Regions from separate parts of the Oceanobacillus sp. B139/18 genome, predicted to be linked through region 3. Evidence: predicted binding sites of a transcription regulator. Region 3 holds the regulator's gene; each other region holds the start of a gene.
What was found. The regulator NrdR, encoded in region 3, represses ribonucleotide reductase genes. The targets are predictions, from matches to a motif close to AACACNATATATNGTGTT.
Positions count from the first base shown of each region.

Region 1: a site for NrdR is predicted at 1,631-1,648, ahead of ACZSMY_RS02565 (vitamin B12-dependent ribonucleotide reductase). Genes of this name have one in related genera too.
Region 2: a site for NrdR is predicted at 1,657-1,674, ahead of ACZSMY_RS10900 (anaerobic ribonucleoside triphosphate reductase). Genes of this name have one in related genera too.

Region 1 is NZ_JBVFXI010000001.1:526,185-529,470, reverse strand. It holds gene ACZSMY_RS02565 (vitamin B12-dependent ribonucleotide reductase) at 1-1,571, opposite strand, end outside; gene ACZSMY_RS02560 (rhodanese-like domain-containing protein) at 2,048-2,422, shown strand; gene gcvPB (aminomethyl-transferring glycine dehydrogenase subunit GcvPB) at 2,515-3,286, opposite strand, start outside.
Region 2 is NZ_JBVFXI010000003.1:91,186-94,471, reverse strand. It holds gene cobA (uroporphyrinogen-III C-methyltransferase) at 1-54, shown strand, start outside; gene ACZSMY_RS10910 (sirohydrochlorin chelatase) at 139-915, shown strand; gene ACZSMY_RS10905 (precorrin-2 dehydrogenase/sirohydrochlorin ferrochelatase family protein) at 915-1,529, shown strand; gene ACZSMY_RS10900 (anaerobic ribonucleoside triphosphate reductase) at 1,723-3,286, shown strand, end outside.
Region 3 is NZ_JBVFXI010000001.1:681,872-685,157, reverse strand. It holds gene dnaI (primosomal protein DnaI) at 1-212, opposite strand, end outside; gene ACZSMY_RS03290 (replication initiation and membrane attachment family protein) at 234-1,565, opposite strand; gene nrdR (transcriptional regulator NrdR) at 1,584-2,057, opposite strand; gene ACZSMY_RS03280 (hypothetical protein) at 2,078-2,461, opposite strand; gene ACZSMY_RS03275 (HAMP domain-containing protein) at 2,837-3,286, shown strand, end outside.

The DNA of each region.
Region 1 (3,286 bases), 160 kb from region 3:
TGCATCCGCACACCAGTTTCTACAGTATCTTTTAATTTTTCTACATTTACCTTTTTGGTATCTTTATCTGCCATTTCAGCAAGGTTGACGGCAGCCAAATTACAAACAGAAAACGGAGCAAGCGGCTGCTCACCGCAAGGGTTTGTCGCAACAACCTGCTGACCATACGCTTTTGCATTTGTCATTTCATTGGCATTATCTATAAAGAAAATGCCCGGTTCTGCAGAGTATGTTGCACAAATATTAATCAAGTTCCACAGTTCTTTTGCTTTCACTTTCCGGTAAACCCGAACGCCATAGCCCATTTCTTCCCATTTACGGACATCGCCTACCTCATACCATTGTTCATTATAGGCTTTCATTTCTTCCAGTGTATAATTTTCTACATCTGGAAAGCGCAGCTCATAGTAATCGTCTTTTTCCACGGCTTCCATAAATTCCTTTGTAATACAGACAGAAATATTTGCACCTGCCAGGAAATCCGGATTATGGACGGAATACGTTCCGCCATCACGCAATAAATCCGTTGCCTGCTTCATGGCAGCATCTGTGAACCCGCCTTGGCCGGGGATGGCTTTATAATTGACAATTCCCTGGTACAAATCAAATTCTGTTTCTGTCAGCGGGGTGAATTTTAACTTCTCATTTGCCAGCTGCTTCATCTGCTCATCTTCTGTATTTTCTACTAAATAGCGTAAAATACGCGGATTCTGCATTTTTGAGATAATAAATTCCACAATATCCGGATGAGAATCAACGAGCATAATCATCTGTGCACCGCGTCTGGAACCGCCCTGTTCAACCAGATTCGTCAATTTGGCGATATCGTCCAGCCAGGAGACACTTCCTGAAGATTTTCCGTTGACCCCTCTGGCCAGTGTATTTCGCGGTCTTAATGTGGAACCGTTCGTGCCGACACCGCCGCCGCGTGACATAATCTCCATTACCTGTTTACGATGATCGGAAATACCTTCGCGCGAATCTTTTACAAAAGGCATCACATAACAGTTAAAATAAGTTACATCGGTTTCAGCGCCTGCTCCATATAGCACACGGCCCGCCGGGATAAAATTCATAGAAGCCAATTGGTTATAAAAGGCATCAAATGATTTGGCCTTTCTTTCTTCGGTTTCTTCTACTTCTGAAAGACCGGTCGCATTTCTTTTGGCAATTTGTTCATAATAAATTTCCAACGGTTTTTCGATAACATCGAGTGAACGCGTGATCATCCCGCTTTCCCGTTCTTCTTCCTTATCCAAAACCCCGACATAATCGGATTCGACAGCTACTTCCGCCTTGTTTTCTTCCCAATTAATATCTATAATAAATCCTAGACCCCGAGCGGGAAATTTAGGGTCTGCTTTTACGGTCAAGACAACAAAATCACCTTTTTTTAATGTTTTTTTCTCTGTATCTTTATATGCATACCGATCCAGCATGACCAATCTCGACACGCCTTGATGGGTGATATGCATTTCTTTGGTAATTGGATGCACTGCTTCAAATTTTTTTATATCTTCATTAAGCGCCCCGATATTAACCTGCCTTAATGACTCTAAATGGATAGTCAATGTTATCGCTCCTTGTCTTGCAATTGATTACTTATTAGTTTATCATAACTCTTCTTCACAAAACAATATATAGTATCCAATTCATTATTCTGACACAATATATAGTTAATTATCAGAAAAGCAAGTACCTTTCATACAAGCGCTGATTACTTTTTTTATTCCCTTAAAGCGGACTAGAAACACCCCTTTTTTCTAAACATAATATCTGCAGCCTGAAAGTTGATTATTATTTTTAGCTCTTCATCAAAATCTATGAGTAACATAGTAGATATAAATTTGCTGCCAGCGACTGCTACGGAAATATACTACGCCAGCGAGTTGCTTTTATCTCATTTAACTATATTTTCCAACCATAGATTCTGGTGTTAACCCTTACTTTCAGATGATTTTCCGTCTGCAAAATAAAAACTTTGAAAAATAAAAACGCTGCCCATATAATAAGAGTGTAGAATATAAAGATAGACGGGGGAAACAAAATGACATTTTTACTCATTGCTTTAGTTGTTCTGCTTGCGATTACTATTTTTCGCTACTATAGACAACGCACTTATTTAAATGTACTGACAGAAGATCAATTTGTAGAAGGCTACCGCAAAGCACAATTGATCGATGTACGTGAGCCGCAGGAATTTGATAAAGGTCATATTCTCGGAGCGCGTAATATCCCGGTAACGCAAATGAAGCAAAGACTTGTGGAATTGAGAAAGGACAAGCCGGTCTACCTGTATTGTCAAAACAGCAGCCGTTCCGCAAGAGCTGCGCAGCTCCTGCATAAAAAAGGATTTGAAGAAATTTATCAGCTTAAAGGCGGATTTAAAAAATGGACTGGAAAGATTAAAATGAAAAAATAAAGCCTTTGTTTTCCATTTTGTGAAAGCTGTTAATTGGGCTAAAAATAAAAGCTGATTCAGAGCATAACCTCTGAATCAGCTTTTATGATGGTTTACGATTCTTCGTACCGCAGGATTGGTTTACGTGCAGCGGTTGCTTCATCCATCCGCTTCACAATTGTATGATGTGGTGCCTCCTGTACAGTTTCCGGGTCTTCTTCTGCTTCTTTTGCTATACGGGTCATGATATCAATAAAGGAATCGAGCGTTTCTTTCGATTCTGTTTCAGTAGGCTCAATCATCATCCCTTCTTCCACATTCAACGGAAAATAAATGGTAGGTGGATGAATATCAAAATCCAGCAGCCTTTTCGCCATATCTAATGTGCGGACGCCAAGTTTTTTCTGAATGCTCCCCGACAGTACAAATTCATGCTTACAATGCTGCGGATAAGGCAGTTGAAATACTTTTTCTAACTGACGCATCATATAATTCGCATTGAGTACGGCATATTCGCTGACCTTTTTCAGGCCCTCTGCTCCCATCGTACGAATATACGTATACGCACGCAGGTTAATACCAAAATTCCCATAGAACGGTTTTATCCGGCCGATAGACTGCGATCTGTCATAATCAAAGCGAAACGAGTCCTTTTCCTTCATAATTAATGGTTTTGGCAAATATGCTGCCAGCTCTTCGCTGACTCCCACCGGTCCTGAGCCTGGACCGCCGCCGCCATGCGGACCTGTGAACGTTTTATGAAGATTTAAATGTACTGCATCAAATCCCATATCTCCCGGTCTGACATAACCCATAATCGCATTTAAATTAGCGCCGTCATAGTAAAGCTTACCGCCGGCATCATGTATTATTTCTGCCATTTCT
Region 2 (3,286 bases), on a different contig from region 3:
CAGGAAGTTCTTTTGCAAAAAGAAGCTCCGCTGGCTGCAGCGGCCTTTTCTTAAAATTTTTAAGTTTTACAATTAATATCGTTCATTAAGCAGAAATTTGCTAGACTTGAAAGAGAATGAGAGGAAGGGGAATACAGGATGCAGGCTATTTTATATATCGGGCATGGAAGCCGGGTACAACGGGGGAATGAGGAGCTTCTGGCTTTTGTAGACAGAGCGAAGAAAAAAAATCCGCAGATTCAGATACAGGAAACCTGCTTTATTGAACTTGCTTCACCATCCATCCAAACAGGCATCGATAGCTGTGTCCGGCAGGGAGCAGCACAGATTGCAGTTGTGCCGGTTCTATTGCTTTCAGCTGGGCATGCAAAGCAGGATATCCCAAAAGAAATAGGGCAGGCAGAAAAACGCTATCCAGACGTAACCTTTACCTATGGAAAGGTGATGGGAGTAGATCCGGCAATCATTGATTTACTAAACAAACGCCTGGAAATGGGAGGACTGAAGCAAACCGGTAAACCGCCTGTGTATGAAGAACGCGAACCTGCTTCTGTATTACTTGTCGGGCGGGGCAGCAGTGATCCGGATGCCAATAGCGACCTTGCCAAAATTGCACGCTTATTATGGGAGGCAGCTCCGGTAAATGAAGTAAATACATGTTATCTGGCAGCAACCCGTCCTACATTGGATGAGGGGCTGGAGCAATTGCTTAAAAGTCCTAATTCGGTGGTGTATGTTGTCCCCTATTTGCTATTCTCCGGTGTATTAATGAGGGAGCTGCGCCAGAAATTAGATGAACTGTCTGAACGGACAGATAAACAATTTATTCTTTGTCCGTACTTAGGATTTGATGATCAGCTCGTTACAGTCCTAGTCGATCGAGTCAATACATTGCTGAAAGGAAGAGTCAGCTGATGCACATGCCGCTTTTTTTAGAGGTGAAGAATCAGACCGTCATTGCAGTCGGCGGAGGAGCTGTTGCAGCGAGAAAAATACGTCATTTTTTAGATGCTGGAGCTGCTATCACTATCATTGCGCCGAAGCTTCATCCATTTTTGCAGCAGCTTTATCAAAAAGGAAAAATCAAGTGGCAGGAAAGAGAGGTTCACGAGGGAGAACATTTTAATTGTCTATTTCTTTTATTGATGACAGATAAGAAAGAACTGAATGTGTCCCTTTATGAAAACAAACAGCCGCATCAGCTGGCTTATGTTGCAAATGATGCCATGAAAAGTGATGTATCCTTTCCTGCTGTTCTACAAAGGGGAGCGCTAAGCCTTGCGTTGTCCACCGGCGGTGCGAGTCCAATTTATGCAAAACAGTTAAAAAATAAGCTGGCGGATCAGCTGCCAGCAGAAATAGAAGCTGATCTTATCTTTCTTGATCAGGCAAGAAAAAGAATCCTCACCCTGCCTTTAACACCCGAGCAAAAAAAGCAGATTCTGCAGAAAATTACAGAAGAGGAATTCCTGCGGCAGGGTAACCGGCAGCAGCTTCTGGAAGAAATGCTTGAAACGGTTCAAAAATGACTTAAAAAATTCATAATCGGGATAGAGAATGAGAAGAAAAAGTGGTAAAAGTCATAAAATATCCATTTGAACTTCTTTCTAACCTCCTTTACCATAGAACTATATATAGTTCTGATTTGTTTTTAAACATACTATATATAGTTTTTGAGTGCGTTGAAACGTATTTGCGGAGACGAAGAAGGAGGAATAGAAGATGGCGGAAGTAATGACTGCTCCTGAAAGTACAGAAGCAGATTTAATGCAGGATTTTCAAGAGATTATATCCAGCACCAATCAGGATTTAATACAGGAGAATGCCAATGTGGACGGGAAATCACCATGCGGGCAGATGAACAAGTTTGCTAGTGAAAGTGCAAAACTTTATGCGAAAGAAAAGATGTTGAGCCGAGAAGCGAAGCAGGCAATGGAGGATAATTATATTCATATTCATGATTTAGATTATATGCCCACGGGGACAGCGACCTGCTGCCAAATTCCTTTAGGAAAATTGTTGGAAAAAGGGTTTAACACAGGGCATGGACATATGCGCTCCCCACAAAGCATTCTGAGTGCGATGGCATTAGCGGCAATCGTTTTTCAAAGCAACCAAAATCAGCAGCATGGTGGACAGAGCTTCCAGGCGTTTGATTATGATTTAGCGCCGTTTGTGAAGAAGTCCTATCAAAAGCGGCTGCATAGATTACAGCAATATCAGCTTCCCCTTGCTCCACAGGAATTGGAGAAGTTAGCTTGGGAGGAAACGGACCGGGAATGCTACCAGGCCTGTGAAGCGTTTATTCATAATTTGAACAGCCTCCATTCCAGAAGCGGCGGTCAGGTTCCATTTACGTCAATCAATTATGGAACAGATACAAGCAGAGAAGGAAGACTGATTATAAAAAATCTTCTTTTAGCTACACAGGCTGGTTTAGGAAAAGGGGAGACACCAATTTTTCCGATTCAAATTTTTAAAATGAAAAAAGACGTTAATTTTTATAAAGCGGATCCAAACTATGATTTGTATCAGCTGGCTTTGGAAACAACAGCAAAAAGGCTTTTTCCAAACTTCAGCTTTATCGATGCGCCATTCAACTTCGTTTATTATGAAGAAGGAAATCCGGATTCGGAAGTAGCTTATATGGGCTGCCGTACGCGTATTATGGCTAATCGTCATGGAGAAGAAAATAGTCTCGGGCGCGGCAATATCTCCTTTACCAGTATTAATTTAGTGAAAATAGCGCTGACCTCATCAACCGTCGAGGCATTTATGGCGAAATTAGAGGTCTATACGGAAATGGTCATTCGTCAATTGTATGAACGGTATGTATTTCAGGCAAATAAACTTGTGAATAACTTCACTTTTTTGCATGGAGAAGGCGTCTGGACAGGCAGTGACGAATTAAATCCAGAGGATACATTGGAAGAGGTATTGAAGCAGGGGAGTTTAAGTGTTGGTTTTATTGGCCTGGCGGAGTGTTTAAAAGCATTGACAGGCAAGCATCATGGAGAATCAGAACAGGCGCAGGAGCTGGGAGAAGAGATTGTTGCCTTTTTACGGAAGAAATGTGACGAGGCTGCAGAAGACTATGATTTGAATTATTCGCTGATTGCAACACCGGCAGAAGGGCTGAGTGGCCGATTTGTGAAGCAGGATTGCAAGGATTTTGGAAAAAGAGACGGAATTACAGACAGAGATTATTATACAAATTCGTTTCATATTCCTGTGTACTATCCGATTCGAGCTGTGGAGAAAATAAAACGGGAAGCTGTCTATCACC
Region 3 (3,286 bases):
GCACAACGGTCACATTGTTTCGATTGTGATTTATATTCATAGAGCCGCATTAAATTCTTTTCAATATCGTGGTCAGTCAGTTCCGGATGGTCACGCAAAAATGCTTTAACAGAGGGATCACTTAGAATTTCATTTTTTATTCTAGTGTAATTGGTTTTGAAGTTCTCATTTTTGTCCATCCATGCTTTTAATTCGGATTGTATCGGTTTCACCTATTATCCCTCCTTTTCATCTCAGCTTTCATTTAAATATTTTTGCAGCTTAGCTTCAATTTCCTGCTGCTCTTGTTCGCTTATATTGCTGTCTGTTGTATTTTTTGATGGTGTCTTTTTCCGGTTATTAAACCAGTCCGGAACAACTTCTTTTTTATAGTTGTTATTATAATTATAATTATTACTTTTCCTTGGTTTACTTTTGGATGATTTATATTTTTCCTGTTCTTGTTTAGCAAAGTTCATGGCATCTTTTGCTGTTTTCAATCCAACTCTTGACCAATGGCCCGCAATGGTTTCCATATACGCTTTAGACAGCTTCATATTGGATTGCAGCAGAACATAATGAATCAGTACATTCATGACAGGAGCTGGCAGCCCCTGTTTAGTCATCACTTCCCGGACTACTTTAATATCCTGCTCCGAAGCATGGTTTCCGTCAGATAAATCCTCCAATAACTGCTTTGGTGATATGTTCTCCAGCTCGTGAATCAGCTGCTCTTCTTTTGTCGCAGGCTGCTTCATAGAAACTTGTGTATCAACAGCTGCCATTTTTTCGTTTAAACGGATAGCCTGTCCATTATTACGGGAGATAAACATATCATGGCAAGCAGATTTAAATTCTTCCTGATTCAATTGGTTATCTTCATCAAGTGCCCATAAAAGTGCTTTTTCTATTTCTATACTTTCTGCATCATATAATACCTTCATCTGATAAATGAGTTTTTTATTTACAGAATGTAAAACTTTTTCAGCCGGAATAAACCGCTGACGAAGCGACTGTTCTATCCATGAAAAATCCATTAAATCCGTTTCTCTATTTTCTTTTTCATTTTCCATATTCAGAACAGCAGACGAAGAAGGTGTAATCGTATCAAACACTTCATTAAAATCAGCTGTTACCTCTTCCCCATAAGCGATGCTGTCCTTTACATAACGAGCATAAAGCTCATTATATTTCTGTTCTCCTATATGATGTAATAATAGCTGGGACAGCATAGGTTCTCCAAAAAATTGATTGGGGGAATAAGGACGCTGCACACTATAAGTATAATAATCTCTGTTGTCCTCTCTTCGTTTATAGGTCTTTAATAACCCGATAGCTTCCAATTTTATACGTGCACGGTAAATATTATCCAGCGTTAAATTCAAATATGTCATTAATGTATGATGTGTCTGCGCTTTTTGCGCATAATCTACCTCATAAAATAATGTATAGTATAACGAAATTGCCTGAACCCCAATCAACGGCTGATAAAAATGCGTCAATGATGCATTAAAATCAATGAAAGGCTGTTCATCCATAACAACATGGTACCCATCAATAGGAAGGATTTTTCCGATTACATTCATTTCAACCCATCCTTTATTTTATTCTTCCTGTGTTTGTTTATCTGTCTTGATAATTTCTTTCAACTCATCCAAGAAAACAGTTATATCCTTAAATTGACGATAGACAGAAGCAAACCTGACATAAGATACTTCATCCACCTCAGCAAGTCTTTCCATCACCATTTCGCCTACATTATGACTGGAAACCTCTGAGTTCCCTTCATTCCGTAATTTCTTTTCTACATCTAAAGCAATATTTTCTATCGTATCTATCGCCACAGGGCGTTTCTCACAAGCTCTGATAATCCCTCTGGTAAGTTTTTCCCTTGAAAACTCCTGACGCATGCCATCTTTTTTCACAACAATGAGTGGTACTTCTTCAATCCGTTCAAAAGTGGTAAAACGAAATCCGCACTTCTCACATTCCCGGCGTCTGCGTATAGCTGCTCCCTCTTCAATTGGACGAGAATCTAACACTTTCGTATTTTTATTATTGCAGTTAGAACAACGCATTTCGTTCACTCCTTCTTCATTTACCCTTCTATTAATGGTAATTGTTCATTCACATGCTGATACATTCTTTTTATGATTTTATTACTGTAACCAAAATCTATCTGGAGAGGTGTTTCTGTAGTCACTGAAAAGTCAAGCGCTGTATAATACGGCCGGACCATAATGACTGTAGCAATAATGAAAACTTTTTTACCTCGTTTACTGACAGCACTAATCTCCCCATGCTGCTCCGAGCTGGCATGAATCGAAAAGTCAGAGCTTCCATTAAAATACGTCTCTAGTTCCTGAATAACAGTATTCTTACTCGCTTTATAATATCTGGTTTTTAAGCTTGCATCTATATGATGATCACTTGTTTCTGCATGATTACTAAAAAAACGTTTCATTTTATACCCTATTGACATAAACATACACATCCTATATTTATCGCTATAAAAAACTATTCTACAAGCATCTCTGTTCTCTGTAAACAGCATTGCAGCGTATTTATTCTACCGTATCTTCCAATTCTTTTAAACATATAAATACATATACGTATATATTATTTTAACATGATTTGTACATTTAAACTACTTTCCCAAAATAGAGTAAACTGCGGATTTAATATAAGCACATTAAAAAGACATTTATAGAACATAAACCCGTTTAAATTTCTTGGTATTATTCTCATGAAATAGTCATAAAGACTTTTTACATATTGTTCAACAACAACCGATAAAGTAATTAAGAAAGCCATTATCCATAAAGATGTCATTTTAAAAAAGAAGGAGTATGTTTTAATGAGTGTAGGAAAGAAATTGAATTTATCTTTTACTGTATTAATTGTTTTATTGGCTGTTTCTGTTGGAAGCAGCATCATGAATTTGAAAAACATTGAAAATGATGTAGGGGAGGCAATGGATTCACGCCTGAAGCAGCTTATGTTAATTGAAAATATCCGCTATGATGTTGCGATGCAGGCGCTCCATACCCGTTCAATGATTTTAGAACCGGAGGAAGATATCCATAGAGAGAATCTTATAGCTGTCGCTGCAGACCTTGACGGCAATTTAGATGAATTACAAGGCTATTTAGCATCTGAGGAAATGAGATCATATTGGGATCAGGCTAATGCCCCGAATAATGATTTCAATGAGGCAATGCCAGATATTATAGCTGATGTGGAAAATGGGAATATCGAAGAGGCGACAGAAATCGTCAATACAACTGTACAGGATATCAACACTGCT